DNA from 3 places in the Burkholderia sp. JKS000303 genome. Region 2 is predicted to be linked to each of the others. Evidence: riboswitches for the same ligand, from Rfam matches in the RefSeq annotation. Region 2 holds a riboswitch; each other region holds the start of a gene.

What was found. Region 2 has a riboswitch for cobalamin ahead of BX604_RS18165 (TonB-dependent receptor domain-containing protein). Riboswitches for the same ligand answer to the same signal wherever they lie in the genome.
Region 1: linked by a shared signal. The riboswitch ahead of cobG (precorrin-3B synthase) and the one ahead of BX604_RS18165 (TonB-dependent receptor domain-containing protein) in region 2 are both predicted to bind cobalamin.
Region 3: linked by a shared signal. The riboswitch ahead of cobA (uroporphyrinogen-III C-methyltransferase) and the one ahead of BX604_RS18165 (TonB-dependent receptor domain-containing protein) in region 2 are both predicted to bind cobalamin.

The regions. Positions count from the first base shown of each region.
Region 1 covers NZ_PDBZ01000004.1:638,518-647,590, forward strand. Annotated here, with positions in the region: gene BX604_RS36225 (MarR family winged helix-turn-helix transcriptional regulator) at 1-86, opposite strand, end outside; gene BX604_RS36230 (MFS transporter) at 219-1,409, shown strand; gene cobM (precorrin-4 C(11)-methyltransferase) at 1,459-2,187, opposite strand; gene BX604_RS36240 (cobalt-precorrin-6A reductase) at 2,231-2,962, opposite strand; gene BX604_RS36245 (cobalt-precorrin-5B (C(1))-methyltransferase) at 2,977-4,065, opposite strand; gene cbiE (precorrin-6y C5,15-methyltransferase (decarboxylating) subunit CbiE) at 4,065-5,309, opposite strand; cobalamin riboswitch at 5,514-5,704, shown strand; gene cobG (precorrin-3B synthase) at 5,811-7,181, shown strand; gene BX604_RS36260 (precorrin-8X methylmutase) at 7,174-7,800, shown strand; gene BX604_RS36265 (precorrin-2 C(20)-methyltransferase) at 7,797-8,531, shown strand; gene cobJ (precorrin-3B C(17)-methyltransferase) at 8,528-9,073, shown strand, end outside.
Region 2 covers NZ_PDBZ01000001.1:3,834,213-3,843,285, forward strand. Annotated here, with positions in the region: gene BX604_RS18135 (molybdopterin-dependent oxidoreductase) at 1-592, opposite strand, end outside; gene BX604_RS18140 (helix-turn-helix domain-containing protein) at 604-1,623, shown strand; gene BX604_RS18145 (DMT family transporter) at 1,769-2,659, shown strand; gene BX604_RS18150 (VOC family protein) at 2,692-3,102, opposite strand; gene BX604_RS18155 (Lrp/AsnC family transcriptional regulator) at 3,165-3,626, opposite strand; gene BX604_RS18160 (LysE family translocator) at 3,743-4,381, shown strand; gene BX604_RS18165 (TonB-dependent receptor domain-containing protein) at 4,479-6,407, opposite strand; cobalamin riboswitch at 6,711-6,903, opposite strand; gene BX604_RS18170 (helix-turn-helix transcriptional regulator) at 7,013-8,056, opposite strand; gene BX604_RS18175 (hypothetical protein) at 8,226-8,579, shown strand; gene BX604_RS18180 (Dabb family protein) at 8,569-9,073, shown strand, end outside.
Region 3 covers NZ_PDBZ01000005.1:338-5,817, forward strand. Annotated here, with positions in the region: partial or broken gene BX604_RS36335 (cobaltochelatase subunit CobN) at 1-302, opposite strand, end outside; gene cobW (cobalamin biosynthesis protein CobW) at 309-1,397, opposite strand; gene BX604_RS39860 (hypothetical protein) at 1,423-1,545, opposite strand; cobalamin riboswitch at 1,737-2,002, opposite strand; cobalamin riboswitch at 2,127-2,363, shown strand; gene cobA (uroporphyrinogen-III C-methyltransferase) at 2,474-3,286, shown strand; gene BX604_RS36350 (cobalamin biosynthesis protein) at 3,283-3,660, shown strand; gene cobO (cob(I)yrinic acid a,c-diamide adenosyltransferase) at 3,695-4,297, shown strand; gene BX604_RS36360 (cobyrinate a,c-diamide synthase) at 4,301-5,480, shown strand, end outside.

The DNA of each region.
Region 1 (9,073 bases), on a different contig from region 2:
AGCCGCCCCATCACGAGCATCGACGACGCATCCAGATCCGGACGCTCGACGCGCCACTGCGCGAGCGCATGCGCGGCTCGATCCATTAACCCTCCTCGGCTCACCAGTTATCTTGACGTCGAGATAAATCAGCATTTATCTTGATGTCGAGATACTTTACATGAAAACGCGCGGCGCCCTCGACGGAGGCGCCGCGCATTGATATCGAGGGCCGTTTGATGAATCGCTTGACTTCCCCCGGATGGCGGCTGGCCGCCATCGTGCTGGTCGGACTGAACCTGCGGCCGGCGCTGGCCGCGGTCGGTCCGCTGCTCGACATGATCCAGCGCGCGACCGGCATCGGCGATGGCGCGGCGAGCCTGCTGACCACGATCCCGATCCTGCTGATGGGCCTCGGCGCGTTGAGCGCACGGCGACTGCAGCGCGCGACGGGCATCGCGGGCGGCGTATGGCTCGGCGTCGCGCTGATCGGGTTCGCGTGCGCATCGCGCATCGGCGCCCAGCTGGCGTGGCTGCTGCTGGCGAGCGCATGTTGCGCGGGCATCGGGATCGCAATGGTGCAGGCGTTGCTGCCGGGGTTCATCAAGGCGCATTTCGCGACGCGCATCGGTGGCGCGATGGGCGTTTATTCGACGTCGATCATGGGAGGCGCGGTGCTCGCGAGCGTCGTCGCGCCGTTTGCCGCGGCCCGCTGGGGCTGGCTTGCGGCACTTGCGGGCTGGGCGTTGCCGGCCGCGGTCGCGGCGGTCGCGTGGCCGCTGGCGAGCCGCGGCGGTGATACGGCAGCGTCCGGAGCGGCTTCGGCTTCGACGTCGGCCACGCCTGCGCAACCGTCGCGCTCGCCGCGCGCATGGCGGCTCGCGGCGTTTTTCGGGATCGCGACGGGCGCCTACACGCTGGTGCTGGCATGGCTGCCGCCGTACTACATGCGGCTCGGCTGGTCGCCGACGGCGGCCGGCACCCTGCTCGGCGGCGTGACGCTCGCGGAAGTGGTCGCGGGGCTGACGATCTCGGCGACGATCGACCGCCTGCCCGATCGCCGGCCCGCGCTGCACGCGGCGATCGCGTCGCTGCTCGCCGGGTTGCTGGTGATGCTGGCCGCACCGCAGGCGCTCGCGTTGCCGGCCGCGCTGCTGCTGGGGGCCGGGATCGGCGCGCTGTTTCCGCTGTCGCTGATCGTCACCGTCGATCATGCGGCGACGCCGGCCGATGCCGCATCGCTGACGGGGTTTGTGCAGGGTATCGGCTATCTGATCGCGGGGCTGTTTCCGTTCGCGGCGGGCGTCGTGCGCCAGCATCTCGCGGATCTGTCGCCCGCATGGATCGCGATGGCTTGCCTGTGTATCGTGCTGTTCGGGCTGGCCGCGGGATTCGCGCCGCAGTTTGCGCGTCGCGCCGCGCGGGCGTAACGCACGTCAGATGCGGGGGAAGACGGGCGAGCCTGATCGTACGACGGCCTCAGCCTCCGCTCGCATAGAGCGTCGAATCCGCGAACCCTTCGGCATCGAGCACGCGCCCGATCAGGATCAGCGCGGTGCGTTCGATCTGCGTGCCCTGCACCTTGCCGACGATGTCGGCCAGCGTGCCGGTCACGCGCGCCTCGTCGGGCCAGCTCGCGCGATAGATCACCGCGACCGGGCACGCGGGCCCGTAGTGCGGCAGTACTTCGTCGACGATCCGCGCGAGATGCCGCACGCCGAGATGAATCGCGAGCGTCGCGCGATGCGCGGCGAGCGAACCGAGCGCCTCGCCTTCGGGCATCGTCGTCTTGCCCGCGAAGCGCGTGAGGATCACCGTCTGTGCGATGCCCGGCAGTGTCAGCTCGACGCCGAGCGTCGCCGCGCACGCGGCCGTGGCCGTCACGCCCGGCACGATTTCATACGGAATCCCGAGCGCTTTCAGCCGGCGAATCTGTTCGCCGATCGCGCCGTACAGGGACGGATCGCCCGAATGCACGCGTGCGACGTCCTGCCCTTTCGCATGCGCGTCGGCAAGCAGCGCGACGATCGTATCGAGGTCGAGCTCGGCCGTATTGACGACCTGTTCCGCGCGATGGCCGTCGAGCACGGCCGGCGGCACGAGCGAACCGGCATACAGGATCACCGGGCACGTGCGCACGAGGCGCTGGCCCTTCACCGTGATCAGCTCCGGGTCGCCGGGGCCCGCACCGATGAAATACACCGTCATCGAAAATTCTCCGTCAATTCATTGTGCAGCCGGTCGCGCCGCATCACGCGCGCGCGGCCGGATCGAGCGCATCGAGCAGCGCGGCGGCCGAGTCGAACGCGCGATCGGCGTCGGGCAGCGGCGGCCGGCGCAGCATCACGACCGGCAGCCGGCGTTCGCGCGCGACGTCCAGCTTGGCCTCGGTCGCGGCGCCGCCGCTGTTCTTGCTGACCACGACGTCGATGCCCGCGAGCGCGAACAGCGCGCGTTCGCCGTCTGGCGTGAACGGCCCGCGCGCGGCGACGACCTGTGCGCGCGCGTTGCCGGGATGCGGATCGAGGCAGCGCACCAGCCAGAACTGGTGCGGCGGGATGTCGTCGAGATGCGCGAGCGGTTCGCGGCCGAGCGTGAACAGCGGCCGCCGGAACGGCGCGAGCGCGGCTTCGATGCCGGCCCAGTCGTCGACCAGCCGCCAGTCGTCGCCGGGCCCGGGTGTCCACGGGACGCGCCGCAGCGCCCACAGCGGCACGCCGGCGTCGCGCGCGGCGGCCGCCGCGTTCGCGCTGATTTGCGCGGCATACGGATGCGTGGCGTCGATCACGAGACCGATGCCGGCGTTGCGTAGATACGCGGCAAGCCCCGCTGCCCCGCCGAAGCCGCCGACGCGCACGTCGCAGCGCAAGTCGTCGGGCACCTTGCCGAGGCCCGCGAGGCTGTAGACGTGTTGCGGGCCGAGCGCACGGGCGATCTTCAGCGCATCGCCGGTGCCGCCGAGCAACAGGATGCGGGTGTTCATGGCGTTCGTGGCGTTCATCGCGCGTCTCCGACAAAGCGGCCCTGCCGGTCGATCGCGAACATCTCGACGGCGACCGAGGCCGGCACGATGTCGCGCGCGACGCGCAGCGCGTGCGCGCAGACGATGTCGCCGAGCGGCACGCCGTCGGTCTGTGCGAGCTTCAGCGCTTCCTGGCTCGTGTTCGCCGCGCGCATCGTGGCCTGCAGCGCGTCGTTCGCGCCGGCCTCCGCCGCCCACTGCGCGAGCAGCGGCAGGTCGATGCTCGAATGGCGGCTGTGCAGGTCAAGATGGCCGGCCGCGAGCTTGCTGAGCTTGCCGAAACCGCCGCACATCGACAGACGCGCGACGGGCGCGCGGCGCAGGTGTTTCAGCACCGCGCCGGCGAAATCGCCCATTTCGATCAGCGCCATGTCGGGCAGGCCGTAGTGCGCGCGCATCGCGTCCTCGCTCGCGTTGCCGGTACACGCGGCAATGTGCGCGACGCCGTTCGCGCGCGCGACGTCGATGCCTTGGTGGATCGACGCGATGTACGCGGAACACGAGAACGGCCGCACGATGCCGGTCGTGCCGAGGATCGACAGCCCGCCGACGATCCCGAGGCGAGGGTTCATCGTCTTCAACGCGAGCGCCTCGCCGCCCTCGACGCCGATCGTCACGTCGAAGCCGCCCGCATGGCCGTATTCGGCGGCGAGCGCGTCGAGGTGGGTCGTCATCATCTGGCGCGGCACCGGATTGATCGCCGGTTCGCCGACCGGCAGCGTGAGCCCGGCGCGCGTGACCGTGCCGACACCCGGCCCTGCATGAAAGCGCACGCCCGGCGTCGCGGCGAGCGCGACGCGCGCGAAGATCAGCGCGCCGTGCGTGACGTCGGGATCGTCGCCGGCGTCCTTCAGCGTGCCGGCTTCGGCGCCGTCGGCCGTGGTCCGGCAGAACTCGAGCCGCATCATCACGCGCTGCCCCTTCGGCAGCACGATTTCGACCGCATCGTCCGCGCGGCCCGCGAGCAGCAGGCGCGCGGCGGCGAGCGACGTCGCGGTCGCGCAGCTGCCGGTCGTGTAGCCGAACCGCAGCGGCGCCGGTTGTTCGGGGGTTTCGTCGCGCATCACGCGAGGTCCGGAAGGTCCGACAGGTCGGTTGCCGCGGCATCCGGCTTGCGCACGTCGTACAGCGTGACGGGCAACGGTTGCCGCCACGTGTCGAAGCGGCCGAGCGGCTCCGCGTGCGCGAGCGATACGCGCGTGAGCGTGCCGCCGTGCGCATCGCGCCACGCGGCGAGCGCCACTTCGCCCTGCAGCGTGACCGCGTTCGCGACCAGCCGGCCACCGGGCTTCAGCGCCGACCAGCATGCGTCGAGCACGCCGGGCGCCGTCGCACCGCCGCCGATGAAGATCGCGTCCGGTGCGGCGAGCCCCGCGAGCGCCTCGGGCGCACGCCCCGCGACGAGTTGCAGGCCCGGCACGCCGAGCGTGTCGCGGTTGTGTTCGATGAAGCGCTGCCGCTCGGCGTGCGATTCGATCGCGATCGCCTGGCACGATGGATGCGCGCGCATCCATTCGATGCCGATCGAGCCGCTGCCCGCGCCGACGTCCCACAGCAGTTCGCCGGGTGCGGGCGCGAGGCGCCCGAGCGTGAGCGCGCGCATGTCGCGCTTGGTGAGCTGGCCGTCGTGGCGGTATGCGTCGTCGGGCAAGCCGGGCGTGAGCGCGCGGCGCGGCGCATCGGGGCCGGCCTGGCAGTCGAGCGCGACGAGATTGAGCGCGGCCGTTTGGTCGACGTGCCAGTCCTGCGCGAGACCGTCGATGCGCCGCTCCAGCTGGCCGCCGAGATGTTCGAACACGCTGATGCGGGTCGGGCCGAAGCCGCGTGCGGTGAGCTCCGCGGCGACCGTGGCCGGCGTGCGGCCGTCCGCGCTCAGCACGAACAGGCGCCGGCCCGGCAACAGGTGGCGCGCGAGCGTCGCGAGCGGGCGGCCGACGAGCGACACCGCGCCGACGTCCTGCAACGCCCAGCCGAGCCGCGCGGCCGCGAGCGACAGCGACGATGGTGCAGGCAGCACGCGCCACTCGTCGGCGGGCAGTTCGCGCGCGAGCGTCGCGCCGACGCCGAACAGCATCGGGTCGCCGCTCGCGAGCACGCAAACGGGCGAGCCGCGACGGGCGAGCAGGCCCGACAGGTCGAACGGCGACGGCCACGCTTCGCGCGCGGCCGGCAGCCGCGCGGGCAGCATGTCGAGGTGCCGCTTCGCGCCGACCACCCGCGTCGCGTCGAGCAGCGCGCGCCGCGCGCTGCGTCCGAGCCCCGCGTAGCCGTCGTCGCCGATGCCCACTACCGTCAGCCACGCCGTCATGCACCCTTCCCCATCGTTCGGTTCCATCGAGTCGCCGCGCGGCGGCCGTGAAGGCGCCGGTGCGGCCGTCCGCATTGCGAAAGTCGGCATGGTACCGTGTTCCACCGCGCGTTTCATCTGCGTGGCTGCCGCCCCGCACCGTGCTTTGCCCCGGCTCCGGCGCATGGCCGGGCGGTCGCGAAGCGCCGTCGAAATCGGGTATCCTACGGCCGTTCGATCGCCGGTGCCCTTCGGGGCCGAAGAGGGAACACGGGGTGCACATCGCGCCGCCGTGGCTGCCCCCGCAACTGTAGACAGCGAGCCGATCTCCCTTTCATGCCACTGGTTTTACCGGGAAGGCCGGGAGCAGGCGCCGACCTGTCAGCCAGGAGACCTGCCGGCCTGAAAGTGCGTGCGTGCCAGTCGGCGTCGGGCGGGGTGTACCGATGCGTTGGCCGTTGCGCGACACTGTCCCGTATTCCGTTGAGCTCCGCCCCCGTTTCGATTCCTGCGTCGCCTGCCGTGCGCCCGTCGGCTTGCCCGGGGCTCGTGCGCGTCGTCGCGGCCGCCGATGGCGGACTGTGCCGCATCAAGCTGCCGGGCGGCCGGCTCGACGCGCGACAGGCGCGCGCGATCGCCGCTGCCGCGCGCGCCTACGGCTCCGGTGCGATCGACGCGACCAATCGCGCGAATCTTCAGCTGCGCGGCATTCGCGACGGAGCGGCCGATCCGCTGGCCAACGCGTTGCTCGACGCAGATCTCGGCCCGCGCGCGCGCAGCGCTGAGGTCGCCGATGCGGCCGCCGACCGGGCCGCGCTCGCCGCGAGCGACGACGTCCGCAACCTGATGCTCAGCCCGCTCGCCGGGCGCGACCCCGACGCGCTGCTCGACAGCCGCGCGCTCGCGACACCCCTCTTCGACCTGCTGGCGCGCGAGCCGCGTCGCGGCGAACTGTCGCCGAAATTCTCGATCCAGCTCGACGGCGGCGAATCGGTCGCGGCCGTCGATCACCCGCACGACATCTGGCTGGCCGCATGGCGTCGCGGCGACGGCGCGCTGCGCATCGCCGCGAGCCTGGCCGGCTGCGTGCCGGTCGCCCCCGACGACACGCCCGCGTCGATCGACGTGTCGCCCGACCAGACCGTCGCGCTCGTGCGTGCGTTGCTGCTTGCGTTCCTCGATCTCGCGCCGGTCGACGTCGCGCGGATGCGCGGATTGATCGCGATCTGCGGCGAACGCGCGCTGCTCGAACGCGCGCAGCACTATCTGCCCTTCCCGCTCGCGGCCGATCCGGCGCTCGCCGGCTGGCGACGCGCGCCGTCCAATGCCGCGCTGCGTTTCGGCGCGCGGCCGTCGCTCGATGCGGCCCGCTGCAGCGTCGGTGCGCAATGCGCGCTCGGCCGGCTCGACGCGACGCAACTGGAGCGGCTCGCCGACCTAGCCGAAGCCGATGGCGACGGCACGCTGTCGATGACGCCGTGGCAAGGCGTGTTCATGCACGGCGTGTTGCACGAACGCGCGCCGGCCGTGCTCGATGCGCTCGCGTCGCTCGGCCTCGTGTGCGCGATGACCGATCCGCTCGCGTCGCTCGTCGCGTGCACGGGCAGCGCAGGCTGCGCGAAATCGCGCGCCGATACGAAACGCGACGCGCTCGCGCTGGCCGAGTACATCGGCCATCCGCTCGACGCGCACCTGACCGGCTGCGAGCGCCATTGCGCGCTGCCGCACACGGCGACGCACACGCTCGTCGCGGTCGCGCCCGGGCGCTACGACCTTTACCGGCGCGACGCTGCCGCGGGCCTCGGCGCCCCGCTCGCGCGCCATCTGACGATTGACCAGGCCGCGGCCCGACTGACGGGCGCGCGGTACAGCCAGGACACCACCGATGCTTGACTACATTCGCGACGGGCAGGAAATCTACCGCCAGTCGTTCGCGACGATCCGCGCCGAGGCCGACCTGTCGCAGGTTCCGCCCGATCTCGAGAAACTCGCGGTGCGCGTGATCCATGCGTGCGGGATGGTCGACGTCGTCCACGACCTGCGCTTCTCGGCGGGCGCCGGCACGGCCGGGCGCACCGCGCTCGCGGCCGGTGCGCCGATCCTGTGCGACGCGAAGATGGTGGCCGAAGGCATCACGCGTGCGCGGCTGCCGGCCGGCAATCGCGTGATCTGCACGCTCGGCGAGCCGGAAGTGCACGATCTCGCGCGCCATCTCGGCAACACGCGTTCGGCCGCGGCGCTCGAACTGTGGCGCCCCCAGCTGGCCGGCAGCGTCGTCGTGATCGGCAATGCGCCGACTGCGCTGTTCCACCTGCTCGACATGATCGACGCCGGCGCCCCGCGCCCCGCGCTGATCCTCGGCTTTCCGGTCGGCTTCATCGGCGCGGCCGAATCGAAGGCGATGCTGGCCGCCGACAGCCGCGGCGTGCCGTACGTCGCGCTGCTCGGCCGGCGCGGCGGCAGCGCGATGGCCGCCGCCGCGGTCAACGCGCTCGCGACGGAGGTCGAATGATGGCCCCGTGCGGACGCCTGTTCGGCGTGGGGGTCGGCCCCGGCGACCCGGAACTGATGACGATCAAGGCGCTGCGCGTGCTGCAGGCCGCGCCGGTGGTCGCGTATTTCGTCGCGAAGGGCAAGAAAGGCAATGCGTACGGGATCGTCGAAGCGCACCTGCTCGATACGCAGACGCAACTGCCGCTCGTCTACCCGGTGACGACCGAAGCGCTGCCGCCGCCGCTGTGCTACGAAACGGTGATCGCCGACTTCTACGACACGGCCGCCGAGATCGTCGCGTCGCATCTCGATGCGGGGCGCGATGTCGCGGTGATCTGCGAAGGCGATCCGTTCTTCTACGGGTCGTACATGTACCTGCACGACCGGCTCGCGCCACGCTACGACACCGAGGTGATCCCGGGCGTGTGCGCGATGCTCGGCGGCACGGCCGTGCTCGGCCAGCCGCTCGTGTATCGCAACCAGAGCCTGTCGGTGCTGTCCGGCGTGCTGCCGGAGAACGAATTGCGCGCGCGGCTCGCGCAGGCCGACGCGGCCGTCGTGATGAAGCTCGGCCGCAACTTCGACAAGGTGCGGCGCGTGCTCGACGACCTGGGGCTCGCGAAGCGCGCGCTGTACGTCGAGCGCGCGACGATGGCGACCCAGCGCATCGTGCCGCTCGACGAAGTCGATCCGATGGCGTCGCCGTATTTCTCGCTGCTCGTGGTGCCGGGGGAAAAATGGCAAGGATGACGACGCCGCCCGCGATCGTGATTCTCGGCGCCGGTGCGCTCGATACCGCGCGGCGCATCCAGGCGCGCTATCCGGGCGCCCTCGTGCACGGGCTCGCATCGCGCGTCGCTGCCGACGTGCCGTTCGACGAACTCGGCGCGCACCTGCGCGAGCTCTACGCACGCGGCCTGCCGATCGTCGCGCTGTGCGCGGCCGGCATCGTGATCCGTTGCATCGCGCCGGCGCTCGCCGACAAGGGTGTCGAGCCGCCCGTGCTCGCCGTCGCGGAAGACGGCTCGGCCGTCGTGCCGCTGCTCGGCGGGCTGACCGGCGTCAACGTGATCGCGCGGGAAATCGCCGAATGCGTCGGTGTCGCGCCGGCGATCACGACGAGCGGCGAGTTGCGCTTCGGCGCGTGCGTGCTCAACCCGCCCGAAGGCTATGCGCTTGCGGATCTCGCCCAAGGCAAGCGCTTCGTGTCCGATCTGCTTGCGGGCGCGGCCACGCGCATCGACGGCGCGGCGCCGTGGCTCGACGACGTCGCGCTGCCGCGTGACGCCGCG
Region 2 (9,073 bases):
TCACGGCGCCGCCGGCGTCGAGCTGCGTGTTCTTCGTCGCGGCCCCGCCGAACATCACCACCAGTCCGGTCGATTCGATCACGTCCGGCCAGGACGGCACGAGGTTCGTGATATCGGCCCGCCCGAGGATGTACGGCATCACGCCGAGTGCCGCGCCGAAGCTGTGATTCCCGCGCTTGTCGACGTAGCCGCCGTGCAGCCCGAGGAGCCGCTTGAGCACGCTCGGCCCGTGATGGAAGCGCCCGGCGCTGGCCCAGCCGTAGGAGCCGCCGTAAATCGCTTCGTTACCGTGCTCGGCCTTGACCCGCGCAAGCTCGTCGGCGACGAGGCGCAGCGCGTCGTCCCAGCTCACGGGCACGAAGGAGTCGCCGCCGCGGCGGCGGTCGCGGTTGCGCGAGCGCAGGTAGCCGGCGCGCACATAGGGCCGGTCGATGCGCAGTTGTCCGCGCACGATCTCCGGCAGCCCGCCGACGAAGGTCGCGGGATGGCGGTCGGCATCAAACGGGGTCATGCCCGTGATGGCGCCGTTGTCGTCGGTCAGCACGTTGTAGACACCCCAGTGCGAAGCGGTTTGGGTGGATCGTGTCGCCATGTTCGTCTTCTTTGTCGGAGCGGGACTGCGGTTGGGAGGGCTGCCGATCAGTCGTGCGTCGGCAACAATGGCAGCGGGTTCATTCGATCGCGCCGCCAGTGCTATCCTCGGCCCAAGGCCGGGAGGGCCGGCGGCACATCGTCGGTACTCGCGATATGCCGGCCCGGTGCCAATGTACTGCCGGCTTTTTTCCCGCACAGCATGGAAACAGTCAGTTTTCGATTCGAATGCGACAGATGAAATCCGTGACGGCCGGTCCGGCCGTGCGGTTGCGCGCGGCGGCGGATGGCGAGCAACTGGTGTCGGTCGTGCGCGAAGGCACGACCGCCGAAGCGCCGCGCCATGTGCATGGCTGCGGTCAGTTGCTCTATCCGGAGCGCGGCGCGGCGTTGCTGGAAACGGAGCACCACCTCGTGCGGCTCGGGCCGGGGCAGGCCGCGTGGATTCCGCCCGACGTGCCGCATTCGGTTCTGATGGGCCGGCCGTATCGTTACCACAGCGTCTATATCGGCGCGGGCCTGTATGCGGAGCCGACCTTCTCGGTGTCGCATGTGAGTCCGCTGCTGAAGGAGCTGATCCTCGACGCGGAGCGTTGGGACGATGCCGACGCATCGTCGGACCTGCGGTTCTGGAAAGCGCGGGTCATCGTCGAAGAAATCCGCCGCGCGCCGCGCGTTGCGGCCGGCATGCCGATTCCCGACGATCCGCGCATTGCCGTCATCTGTCGCGCGCTGGAAACCGATCCGGCGGATGCGCGCATGCTGGGCGACTGGGCCCGTCAGGTCGGCGCCAGCGAAAAGACGCTGCAGCGGGCCTTCGTCAGGACGACCGGGCTGTCGTTTCAGCAATGGCGCACCCATGCACGCATGACGAAGGCGCTCGAGATGCATCGCTGCGGGGGGCGGTTGATCGATGTCGCGGTCGCCGTCGGCTATTCCAGCGAAGGCGCGTATGCGCATGCGTTCCGGCAGTTCTACGGTTATTCGCCGGGGCGAATGAAGCCGCGTTCGACGGTGGACCGGTCGGATTGACCTCACGGGTTTCCGGGCAGCCGCCCCGGCCGCATCATCCACATTTCGCGCCGCACTGAAGCATCGCCCGCGCGGCACCGGGATAATCCGCGCATAGGCTCCGCCACAGCGCGGATTATCCCGACTCCATTGCGACGCAAACGAATTGGCCTCCACTTCCTCGACGCCAACCGGCGGACACGTCACCGCGTCCGACCTCGTGCTGCTGCTGACGCTGTCGACGTTGTGGGGCGCGTCCTATACGTTCATCAGAATCGGCGTCGCCACGATCCCGCCGCTGACGCTGATCGCCGCGCGAACGCTGATCGCCGGCACGGGCCTGCTGGTCTGGATGCGCATCCGCCGGATCCCGATGCCGCGCGATATCGCGGTGTGGCGCCGCTTCCTCGTCCAGGCGCTGCTCAACAGCGTCGTCCCGTTTACGCTGATCGCATGGGCCGAGCGGTCGGTCGAAGCGGGGCTTGCGACGATCCTCAATTCCGCGTCGCCCGTGCTCGCGTTTCTCGGCACGTGGCTGATCACGCGCCACGAGCGGCTGACGGCGCGCAAGCTGTTCGGCGTCGTCGCGGGGCTGGTGGGGATCGGGCTAGTGGTCGGCGTCAGCGCGCTCGACGGCCTGGGACGGCAATGGGTGCCGCAACTGGCGATCTACGGCCGGTCGTTCAACGGATTGTCGCCGGCCGCGCCGGCCGCCGGCTCGCTCGTGGTCGGCGCGATGCTGCTGGTGCCGGCAAGCATCGTGGTCGACCGGCCGTGGACGCTCGCGCCGTCGTGGCAATCGCTCGCCGCGCTCGTGGCGCTTGCCGTACTGTCGACGGCGGTCGCATTCGTCATCTATTTCCGGCTCGTCCGCACGCTTGGCCCGGTCGGCACCACGGCGCAGGCGTATCTGCGCGTGCCGATCGGCGTGGCGATCAGCATCGCGCTGCTGGGCGAATCGCTGTCCGCGTCGGCGTGGCTGGGGCTCGGATGTGTCGTGGCCGGCGTGGCCGCGATGACGCTGCCGTCACGCGGCGCGAGGAAGCAGGGCGCTTGACGACGGGCGCACGAACGGCGCGGTCGGCCGCGCTAACCCGCAGCGTTGCCGGCCATGTCGTCCGGTTGCGCGAAGTTCAATTCGACGCCGTTGCCGGCCGGATCGCTGAAAAAGATCTGGAGCTGGCGTGTGAGCGGCACGTACCGGCGCGCGTACCGGACCTGCGCGTCGGTGAGGCGCCGTTCCATGTCGGCGGCGTTCGCGCAGGAAAACGCCATATGGTCGAACGTATTGACGACGTGCGCCGGCCGCACTTCGCCGGGCCGTGCTTCCGACAGGTGGAGAATCGCTTGCGCTCCCGCGTAGAGCCAGTAGCCGTCGCTCTGGAACGGCGGCCGATAGCCGGGTTCGAGTCCCACGACGCTCACGTAGAAATCGCGCAGCGTGTCGAGCGTTGCCCGATCGGCGCGCAGGTTGTAATGATCGAGTCCGATGACTGGCATGGCAGGTTGTCCGGTTCGTGCAAGGGGCGATTGCACAGCATCGCGCAGCGCGGGGTGTCCTGTCACGCCCGAATCCCTTTGATCCCTGCAGCCGGGCGGGCGAGCCCGCGGGCCGGTAGCGGCGTCGACATCACGATCGACGTGCGGGTTTCGCCATACAGGTTGATGCGTTCGATCAGCTGTTCGAGGTGCGCCATGCTCGTGGCCACGAACCGAATCACGTAGGAATCCGCGCCGGTCACGTGATGGCACTCGATCACTTCGGGAATCGTCTCCAGCAGCTTCAGGAATTTCGCCTTCGCCGGCTGTTGCACCGTGATGCCGATCAGCGCGCTCACCGGGTAGCCGGCCGCGGCCGGATTGACCCGCGCCGTGTAGCCGTCGATCACGCCGGCCGATTCGAGGCGCTTCACGCGCTCCGTCACCGCCGGCACCGACAGGTGAACCTGGCGGGCCAGCTCCGTGTAGCTGATGCGGCCGTTGGCCTGCAGCAGCGTGAGTACTTTCCAGTCGAGATCGTCCATCGCGGCGGCGTTTTTAAGGTGGAACAGCCATTTTTCCTTAAAAACCGCCTTCAGCGGCGACCGGACTTTCCCTACGATGCCGAGACATCCCCACTGCCTGACGCGAGGCGCCGGCCATGCTGTTCATCAAATCCGTCGTGATCGGCTTGTCGATCGCGGTGCCGGTCGGCCCGATCGGCATGCTGTGCATCCAGCGCAGCCTGACCCGTGGTTTTCGGGCGGGGTTCGCCACCGGCATCGGAGCCGCGTGCGCGGATGCGATCTACGGGCTGCTCGGCGCGCTGGGCGTCGCGGGCATCGCCACGGCGTTCCCGATGCTGACCGTCGCGCTGAAGATCGGCGGCGGCGCGTTCCTCGTGTGGCTGGCGTGGTCGATCGCGCGTCAGGCGCCGGCCGCGGCGGCCGTGCAGCGCGACGGGCCGCGTACGACCGTCCTGCGCGACTTCCTGACGACGTTCGGCCTGACGCTGTCGAACCCGATGACGATCGTGTCGTTCATCGGGATTTTCGCGGCGCTGGGGCCGCTGTCGGCGGCGCAGGACGGCGCGATGCGGATGACCGTCGCGCCGATGGTCGCGGGTGTGTTCGCGGGGTCCGCGGTGTGGTGGCTGTGCCTGAGCGGTGCGACCGCCGCGTTGCGCACGAAGATGTCCGGCGCGTTCATGCACGGGCTGTCGCGCGTGTCGGCCGTCGTGATCGCGGGGTTCGGCGCGATCCAGTTGATCGCGGGTGTGCGCGGCGTCGTTTGGTCGTGACGAGGCGCTGCGGTTTGCTGCCGACGCATGCGATCCATGCGAACGGATCCGCGTCGACGCCCGCGGTCGCGGGCGCCGACGCGGGAGCAGCCGGGCGTCAGAACGTGTAGCTGACCTTGCCGAACGCGGTGCGGCCGAGCGTGTTGTAGCCGTACGCGGTCATGTACTGGCGGTCGAACAGGTTCGACAGCGTCGCCGACACCGTCAGGTGCGCGTTGATCTTGTACGACGCGCGCAGGTTTACCGTCAGGTACGACGGCAGGTAGGTCGTGTTCGCCGGGTCGTCGAACGTCGTGCCGCCGTAGTTCAGCGACGCGCCGGTGCTCAGCGCGTGCAGGTGCAGCTCGTCCCACGTGTGATCGACGTTCACGCTGACCGTCTGGCGCGGCCGGCGGTTGAGCCAGCTGTCGTTGGTCTCGTCCTGCGGATCCAGCAGCCCGATCGCGACGCTGACCGGCGTGTAGCGGCCAATCGTCCCCTTGTACGACAGGTCGATCCCGCGGATATGCGCGCGGCCGATGTTCATCGGCGAGAACGTCGCGGGGTTGTACGCGATCAGGTTGCTCACCCGCGTGTCGTAGATCGCGGCCGTGAACGTGCCGTACGACGTGTTCGCGTCGAGCGCGGCTTCGATCGAATCGCTGCGCTCCGGACGCAGGTCCGGATTGCCGTAGCCGGGGTAGTACAGGTCGTTGAAGCTCGGCAGGCGGAACGCGTTGCCGTACGACACACGCGCCGTGTACACCGGCGTGATCGCCCACGACAGCGCCGCGTTGCCGGTGTTCACCGCTTGGCCGGCGATGATTTCATGACGGCCCGCGACGAACATCGTCACGCTGCCGAGCGTCGCCGACTGATGCAGCGAGAACGCGGAATCGTTGCGCGTCGGCACGCCGTCCGGAACGTCGACCGGCAGGAACGCCTGTTCGCGCGTGAAGTCGTACGCGAGCTTCGTTTCGCCCGACAGCGGCAGGCCGAACAGGCGGAACCCGTGTTCCTGATGGGTGAGCGACGTCGACGAACTGATGCGCTGCGAGTTGATCTGGTCGGTCGGGATGGCCGGATCGCTCGCATACAGGAACTGGCGGTCGTTCGCATAACCGAACGACTGGTCGAACTGCGTATCGGGCGTGATGTCGAGATGGAACGCGAGGCCGGTCGTCAGTTGATGATCGAGCTGGCGGTTCGCATAACCGGCGTTGTCATAGGACAGATCGGAGCGGTGATACAGCGCGAACGTCGAGATCGACCAGTTGTCGCGCGCGTAGCCGAGGCGCGCATCGAGGTCCTGCGCGTGATACGGATTGCGGCCGTCCTCGTGGTACGGCAACACGGGCCGCGTCGCGTCGATGCCGGCCGTGTTGTAGTCGTGCAGCCCGAGCGAGTAGGTGAGGCCGCCGAGCGCGGCGAGCGGGCCGGTCGACGGCACGGTGCCCGACGTGCGCAACTGCGTGTCGAACGTCTTGTTCGAGCCGCCGCCGACCGACACGGTGGTCTGGTTCGGCTGGTTGGCGGCACGGCGCGTGAACAGCTGCACGACGCCCCCCATCGCGTTCGCGCCGAACGACGCCGCCGCCGGCCCCGAAATCACTTCGACACGCTCGAACGCTTCGGTCGGCAGGTCCGCCCACGGCGCGATGCCGGTGGTCGGCGAGCCGATCCGGATCCCGTCGATGAACACCGCGACCTGGCTGGCCGACGAGCCGCGGATGCTGACCGACGCGGACGAGCCCGGGCCGCCGTTCTGCGAGACGGTGACGCCGGGCAGCGTCGCGAGCGCCTGCGTGATGCTCGGATCGCTCGGCGACAGCCGGTCGAGGTCGGTGCGCGTGAGCACCTGCGTCGACGCGTAGCGCTGGTCGAACGACTCGGGCAGGTGCCGCGTGTCGGTCACGGTGATCGTCGGCAGGTCGGCGCCGTCCGTGGCCTGCGGCGGCTGCGTGATCGCCGTGTCGCCGGCGGCGTGGGCGATCGGGGAGAGCAGCGCCGTGGCGGCGGACGTGGCAAGGAGGTGGCGAAGGTTCATAAGGCAGCGAGCGTGAGGGTGTTGCGTACGGCGAGCATCAGCGGGGCGCGGTGAATACCGCGTTCGTTCTTGTGGGTTTATCGCGCGACCGGACAGCGTGGCTGGTCGTCGCGCAGGGCGGCGCGGCAGACGTGCGCGGACACGCCGCGCATGCCGGCGGCATGTCGGCGCGACGCTTCCGGCGTGGAAGCGGCTTCGGAAAGATGGGACATCGGATGGGTCCTGAGGTCGGGCCGTCCATGCAACGGGCGACCGCCAAAGGCGGTGCCTGGCGCATCGGGACACCCCGCCCGGTGCGGCTGCTTGGACCTCGGGTCGATGGCAGGTCTCCTGGCTCGCGGGTCGTGATTCGCGCCGGCCTTCCCGGTTTCCCAGTGGCATGCGGTAGCGCGGATTCGCCGCTTACAGTTGCGGGGGCAGCCGCAGATTCGAGGCGCTGCCTCTCCTGCGTTCCCTTTTGATCCCGTCTCCGGGAACCATCAGCGCGCAAGCGTAATGGCGAGCGCTCCGGCGCGTCAATTGCCGGTGCGAACGGGATGCGAAAAAACGTCACTCTCCGCCGGATTCTTTCGAAATTCTTGCTTTACGAGCGTTCGAAGCGGGCTTCACGTCTGATGAAACGGCATGCCGGCGGCCGTGCAAGTGCGCCGGAACCGGCTCGGCGCCATACCCGTCCACCGCACGAATGCACGCCGGAACGCTTCCTCGCCGCCGAAACCGAGATGCGCCGCAATCCGCGTGATCGGCCAGTCCGACTCGCGCAGGCAGCGTCGCGCGACCTCAGCCAGGCATTGCTCGCGCAACACGTGGTAGCCGCTGCCTTCGGCCGCCAGCCGCCGTCGTAACGTGGCGTCGCTGACGCCGAGCCATGCCGCCAGCTCCGCGAGCGCCGGCAGCGCCTGCTCGCGCGCGAGGGCCGCGTCGAGAAAGCCGCGCACCTGCTGCGCCCATGACACGACGGCCGGTGCAGCATCGATCAGACGAAACGGAAAGTCGACGAGAAACGCGTCGAGCTCGCCCGGCTGCCGGATCACGCGCGCATCGAGCCGTGCTGCGTCGAACGCGAAGCCGTAGGTTTTGCGACCGACGTCGACCGGCGCATTGAACAGCCCGAGCAGCGGCATCGCATCGTCGCGGCGCGGATGGCCGAGCCACACTTCGTCCGGCCGCAGCGGCTGCCCGGTGAGCCAGCCGAACAGCTGCAGGTAGCAGAACAGGCCGGTCAGGTCGACGAGACACGCGGCCGGGCTGCGGGTGCGACGCAGCGAATCCATCCGGAACGTCGCGCGGCCGTCGCGCACCGCGAGCGACAGCACGCCGGCACGCGGCGTCAGCATCTCGCAGAACTCGGCCGCGCAGCGGATCGCATCGGCGAGCGTCGCGCAGCTGAGCAGGCATCGGCACATCAGGTCGACTTCCTGCTTGCGCATCGGCGGATGACCGTTGCCGCGCGCGACCTGCGCCTCGAGCCGTTCGATCGCGTCGCGATACAGCGCGACGAAGCCGCCGGGTGTCGTCGCGCCAATCGCGACGGCCGGCATCGCGTGCGGTTGCGCCGACGGCGCGCCGCTGCGCGTCAGTTCGTCGAGCAGGCGTGCGCCGAGGCCCGGCAGCACGCGGCCGCTTGCCGGCAATGCGCGCTGTTTCATGTGTCTCCCGTTCTGATCGCGACGATAGGGGCCGGTGATCGGCCCGGTAGGGGTTCATCCAACGTCGCCACGCAAGAATGCTATCCACGCCGGCCGCTTCCGGCCTCGCCGGAACGGCGTAGGCGGCCGGCATCGCATCCCGCCACGAACTTCCCGAGACGACACGCGAATGATCCAGATCGTAGACGAAATCACGCTCGCGCCCGAGCGCATTCCCGACGTGCTTGCACTGCTGCGCGACCGCTATTTGCCAGGCCACGCGGCGCGTGGGCTGACGGCGGCCGGCCGCTGGGTGTCGCCGCCCGTCGCGGTGCCGGGGCAGCCGAGCACGCTGTGGCTGACCTGGCAGGTTGCCGATGCGCCCGCGTACTACCGGATGCGCGCGCTGACCGATGTCGACGTGGTCGGATTCTGGATGGCCGTCGATGCGCTGTGCGACGCCCGCCGCCGCCATGTGATGACGGACGCCGACGCACCGTTGGCGATGCTGCCCACGCTGACGGAGGTCGACCATGCGGCATGACACGGCCCAGGTATTCGTGTCGGCGACCGCCGATGCCGGCGCAACCGAACGTGCGCTGAGCGATGCGGCGCGCGCGCTGCCCGGCGCCACCCGCGTGACGCTCGAGCGCAATCTCGACGGATGCTGGGGCGCGGGCGACTACACGCTCGACGTGCTGCGCGACGAACGCGCAACCGGTCACGCGACGGATTTCACCGCACTGGCCGGGCTGCCGGGTGTCGTGCGGGTCGACGGCGCCGTGTGCCAGGCGATCGGCGGCGGCCTGCGCGCACCGGCGCTGCGCGACGGCGTGTGGCGCACGCTGATGCTGCGCGTGCGGCCGCAGGCCGACGCCACGCAGGTTGCCGCGCTCGAACGCGAACTGCTGCGCATGCCCGCGTTCATGCCCGGCATTCGCAACTGGCGGCTGAGCCGGATCGCAACGCCGGGCGCGTGGACGCACGTGTGGCAACAGGAATTCGCGCGCGTCGACGACCTGCTCTGCGAATACCTGC
Region 3 (5,480 bases), on a different contig from region 2:
GCCTGCTCGATCCCGTACGGCCAGTACGCTTCGCCGCCGAGATGGTCGATCACGACCGTCTTCGCGTGACGCAGCACGTCGTCGACATAGAAATCGACCGACGCCGGCTGCCGCAGGAACGTGACGTTCGCGAGCCGTACGCTCGGAAAACCCGCCGGCATCGTCGGCACGACGCTCGCCAGCAGCGACAGCGTCGTGTCGGCCGAGCTCAGGATCACGATGTCGGCCGGCTGCTGGTCGATCCGGACGACGCCCTGCGTATCGTCGACGAAGCCGCCCGGCGTGGTGCGCAGCAAATGCATCGTGCGTTACGCCTGTTGCGTGTGGGCCGCGCACGCGGCGTCGAACGCGCGTTGCAGCGCGGCGGCGTCGAGATCCTCGCCGATCAGCACGAAGCGGCTCGCGCGCGTTTCGCCGTCCTGCCAGCGACGATCGAAATAGCTGTCGAAACGCCGGCCGACACCCTGGATCACGAGCCGCATCGGCGCATCGGGCAGCGCTGCGAAGCCTTTCGCGCGGTAGATCGTGTGCGTCTCGACGACGCGCTGCAGCGCGGCGATCGTCGCTTCGCGCGAACCCGCATCGCCCGACACGACGACCGAGTCGAAATCGTCGTGATGGTGGTCGTGATCGCCGTCGTCGGCCGAGCCGTGATGGTCGTGACGCAGATGGATCGTGTCCTCCGACGCCGACTCGAGCCCGAGCAGCATCGCGAGATCCAGTTCGCCGCGCGTCGCGCGCACGATCTTCACCTGCGGCGGGATGTCTTCGCGGATCGCGGCTTCGACTTCGGCGAACTGCGCGTCGCCGACGAGATCGGCCTTGTTCACGATCACGAGATCGGCCGACGACAGCTGGTCGGCGAACAGTTCGTGCAGCGGCGATTCGTGGTCGAGGTTCGGATCGGCGCGGCGCTGGGCGTCGACGGCCTGCGGATTCTCCGCGAACTGGCCGCTCGCGGCGGCCGGCCCGTCGACGACGGTCACGACCGCGTCGACCGTGAAGCTGTTGCGGATCGTCGGCCAGTTGAACGCCTGCACGAGCGGCTTCGGCAGCGCGAGGCCCGACGTTTCGATCAGCACGTGGTCGATATCGGCGCGGCGCTCGACGAGCGCCTCCATCACCGGATAGAACTCTTCCTGCACGGTGCAGCACAGGCAGCCGTTCGCGAGTTCGTACAGCTGGCCCGACGCTTCGCCCTGCGCGCCGTCCGCGTCCTCGCAGCCGATGCCGCAGCCCTTGAGGATTTCGCCGTCGATGCCGAGCTCGCCGAACTCGTTGACGATCACCGCGATGCGGCGGCCTTCGGCGTGCTGCAGGATGTGGCGCATCAGCGTGGTCTTGCCGCTGCCGAGAAAGCCCGTGACGATCGTGACGGGAAGCTTGCGTAGGGACATGGTAGATCCTGTGTCGAGAATGGAATCAGGCCGGGATCGTCGCGCCGGATGCGGCGCGGCATGTCATCTGGCGGATCGCGGGGATGTCGCGGCGCAGTCCGGACGGACGGCCGCTGAACGTGAACGGACGGAACGACGAATCGGACATGACGCTTCCTTGCGAACGGTCGACATGGTGAATGCCAACACGGCCGTCGCGGGCCCGGCTCCCGCGCCGCCTGCGGTTCGTCGCGTCGGCCCGGGCGCGCGGGCGCGGCGGGCCGATCGGCGAAGAAAGCGGGAAACGCTCGGGCGTCGGGCATGCTGCGGCCGTGGACGATGCGCCGCCTCCCCGCGACGCTGAACCCCAACGTTTCGGCCGGTATCCGGGCTGACGAACACGCCGCTTCGCCTTCCCGGATGCACGCGGCATCCAGTGGCGGTCGTCCGCATGCGGCAGGCATGCGGCGAAGCGGCGCTGCGTGGCGCTTGCGCGCGACGCGTTCGCTTACCGTTGCGGGGGCAGCACAGGTTGGCTCGACTGCGGCGCAGTCACGCTTCCTGTTTCCCGTTTAACTGCGCGCGCCGGAGGAGCGCGCGCGAGCACCAAAACGCGTGCGAGTGTAGGCGGCGGTGCGGGGAGCGTCAAGGCGAAACGGGCCGCCGCCGGGCGTTCGGCATGGCTGCGGCGGCGCCCGCAACGCCGCATCCGGCGCCCGCGCGGCGGGTTCGCGCGGATCGGTCGCTGTGCTATCGTAGCGCCGCGTTCGGTGCTCGCACGCGCATTTCCGCGCATGCAGTTAAACGGGAAACAGGGGGCGGATGTCCGCCCGGCCTGTGCTGTCCCCGCAACGGTACGCCGCCCGCGCGCCGCGCTTGCCGCGCACGCGCCCAGGCCGCCCGCGATGCCACTGCCCTTCAGCGGGCGGGAAGGCTGCGGCCTGGCAAGCGGCCAGCCCGGATACCGGCCGACGCAAGGGGCGAGCCCGATGCTCGCCGAACGCCCGATCCGCGGGGGACGGATGGGGTGCGCATTCCGCCCGCGCTCGCGCGGGCTACGCTCGATCAATCATGTCTTGCCTGTCCGTCGGCCGCCGATGTGCCGCCCGCTTTCCCCTTTCCACTGCTTCGACACGGTGCGCGCCGTGCCGCCCGCGATGAGCCGCGCATGGCTCGTCGGCGCCGGCCCCGGCGACGCCGATCTGCTGACCTTGAAGGCCGTGCGCGCGATCGCCGCGGCCGACGTGCTGCTCGTCGACGATCTCGTGAACCCCGACGTGCTGTGCCATGCGCGCGCGGATGCGCGCATCGAGCAGGTCGGCAAGCGCGGCGGCCATGCGTCGACGCCGCAGGACGCGATCGTCGCCGCGATGCTCGCGCACCTGCGCGCGGGCCGCAGCGTCGCGCGGCTCAAGGGCGGCGATCCGTTCGTGTTCGGCCGCGGCGGCGAGGAATTGCTCGCGCTCGGCGCGGCCGGGTTCCCGGTCGAAGTCGTCAACGGCATCACGGCCGGCATCGCCGCACCGACTGCGCTCGGCATTCCGGTCACGCATCGCGGCGACGCTCAGGGCGTGATCTTCGTCACCGGCCACGGCGCGGGCGCCGACGAACCCGACTGGCGCGCGCTGGCCGCCACGCGGATGACGATCGTGATCTACATGGGCATTCGCCGGCTCGACGCGATCGCGGCCGCGCTGCGCGACGGTGGCCTGGCCGGCGACACGCCGTGCGCGGCGATCGAGAACGCAACGCGTGACGGACAGCGGCATGTGCTCGCGACGCTCGATACGGTGGTCGAACGCGTCGGCGCGGCCGGTATCGGCTCGCCGGCGATCGTCGTGATCGGCCGGGTCGCCGCGCTTGCCGACGATCCGGCGGTGCGCGCGGCGCTCGGCGGCAGCGGCGCATGATGCGCGTCGCGCTCGGCGTCGGTTTCCGCGCGGGCGTGACGGCCGCACAACTCGATGCCGCGATCCGCGCGGCGCTCGCGCGTTACCCGGCCGCCGAGCCGGCCGTCGTCGCGACGCTCGCCGACAAGGCGCACGCGCGTGCGCTGCGCACGCTGTGCGCGCGGCGCGGCTGGCCGCTCGTCGCCTTCGACGCGGCGCAGCTCGCGCATTGTCCCGAACCGGCGCCGAGTGCGCCGTCGGCGGCCGCGCTTGCGCGTTTCGGCGTCGCCGGCGTGGCCGAACCCTGTGCGCAGCTCGCGGCGCCGCATGGCCGGCTGCTCGGCCCCAAATCCATCCTGGGCGGCGTGACGGTTGCACTCGCCGGCCCGCTCTGAACCCTTTGTTTCGCTTTCGACAGGACGACTCCCGATGAAGACCGATGCCGAATCCCATCAACGGATGACCGAACGCCGCCGCGCCGGCCATGAAAAGAAGCAGGCCGCCGCCACGCACGAGAAGGGCCTGCTGATCGTCAACACCGGCAACGGCAAGGGCAAGAGCACGGCCGCGTTCGGCATGGCCGTGCGCGTGCTCGGCCACGGCATGCGACTCGGCGTCGTGCAGTTCATCAAGGGCGCGCTGCACACGTCCGAGCGCGATTTCCTCGGCGCGGTCGCGGAGTGCGACTTCGTGACGATGGGTGACGGCTATACGTGGAACACGCAGAACCGCGACGCCGACATCGCGACCGCCCGCAAGGGCTGGGACGAGGCGCGCCGGATGATCGAAAGCGGCGAATACCGGATGGTGATCCTCGACGAGCTGAACACCGTGCTGAAGTACGAATACCTGCCGCTCGACGAAGTGCTCGCGACGCTCACGGCCCGGCCGGATGCGGTGCACGTCGTCGTCACCGGACGGCACGCGCCCGATGCGCTGATCGACGCGGCCGACCTCGTCACCGAAATGCGGCTCGTCAAGCATCCGTACAAGGAGCAAGGCGTGAAGGCGCAGCGCGGCGTGGAGTTCTGAGCGATGCCGGCCTGCCCCGCGCTGTTCGTCAGCGCACCCGCGTCCGGACAGGGCAAGACATCGGTGACGGCCGGCCTCGCGCGGCTGCACCGGCGGCTCGGCCGGCGCGTGCGCGTGTTCAAGACCGGGCCCGATTTTCTCGATCCGATGCTGCTCGAACGCGCGAGCGGCGTGCCCGTGCATGCGCTGGATCTCGGGATGGTCGGTGAAGCCGGCTGCCGCGCGCTGCTCGCCGAGGCCGCGCGCGACGCCGACCTGATCCTGATCGAAGGCGTGATGGGGCTGTTCGACGGCACGCCGAGCAGTGCCGATCTTGCGACGACGTTCGGCGTGCCGGTCGTCGCGGTGATTTCCGCGAAGGCGATGGCGCAAACCTTCGCGGCAATCGCGTTCGGGCTCGCGCGGTTCCGGCCCGAGGTGCCGTTTCACGGCGTGCTGGCGAACCGCGTCGGGTCGCCGCGCCACGCGGAACTGCTGCGGCAGGCGCTGCCCGACGACTTGCGCTGGCTCGGGCACGTGCCGGCCGATGCAGGCATCGCGCTGCCGGAACGGCATCTCGGGCTGCACCAGCCGGCCGACATCGACGATCTCGACGCACGGCTCGATCGCACGGCCGACGTGCTCGCGCACACCGCGCTTGCCGAGTTGCCGCCTGCCGTCACGTTCGCGGAACCGGACGTTGCCGCCCCACTGCCGCGCGCGCTCGCCGGCAAGCGAATCGCGATCGCCCGCGATGCGGCGTTCTCGTTCATCTATCCGGCCAATCTCGCGCTGCTCGATACGCTCGGCGCGCAGTTGCGGTTCTTTTCGCCGCTTGCCGACGAACCCGTGCCCGACGATTGCGATGCGCTGTTCCTGCCGGGCGGCTATCCGGAGCTGCATGCGGCGACGCTGGCGGCGAATGCCGTGACCGCGCGGACGATTCGCATGCACGCGGCGGCCGGTCGGCCGATCGTCGCGGAATGCGGCGGGATGGTGTATCTGTGCGAATCGCTGACCGACGTGGAGGGCGTCACGACGCCGATGCTCGGACTGCTGTCAGGCCAGGCGACGATGCAGCGCCGGTTCGCGGCGCTCGGCATGCAGCAACTCGATACGTGCACCGGGCCGATGCGCGGTCATACGTTTCATTATTCGCGGCTGGATACGCCGCTGGTGCCGGTTGCGACCGCCGCCCGGCCCG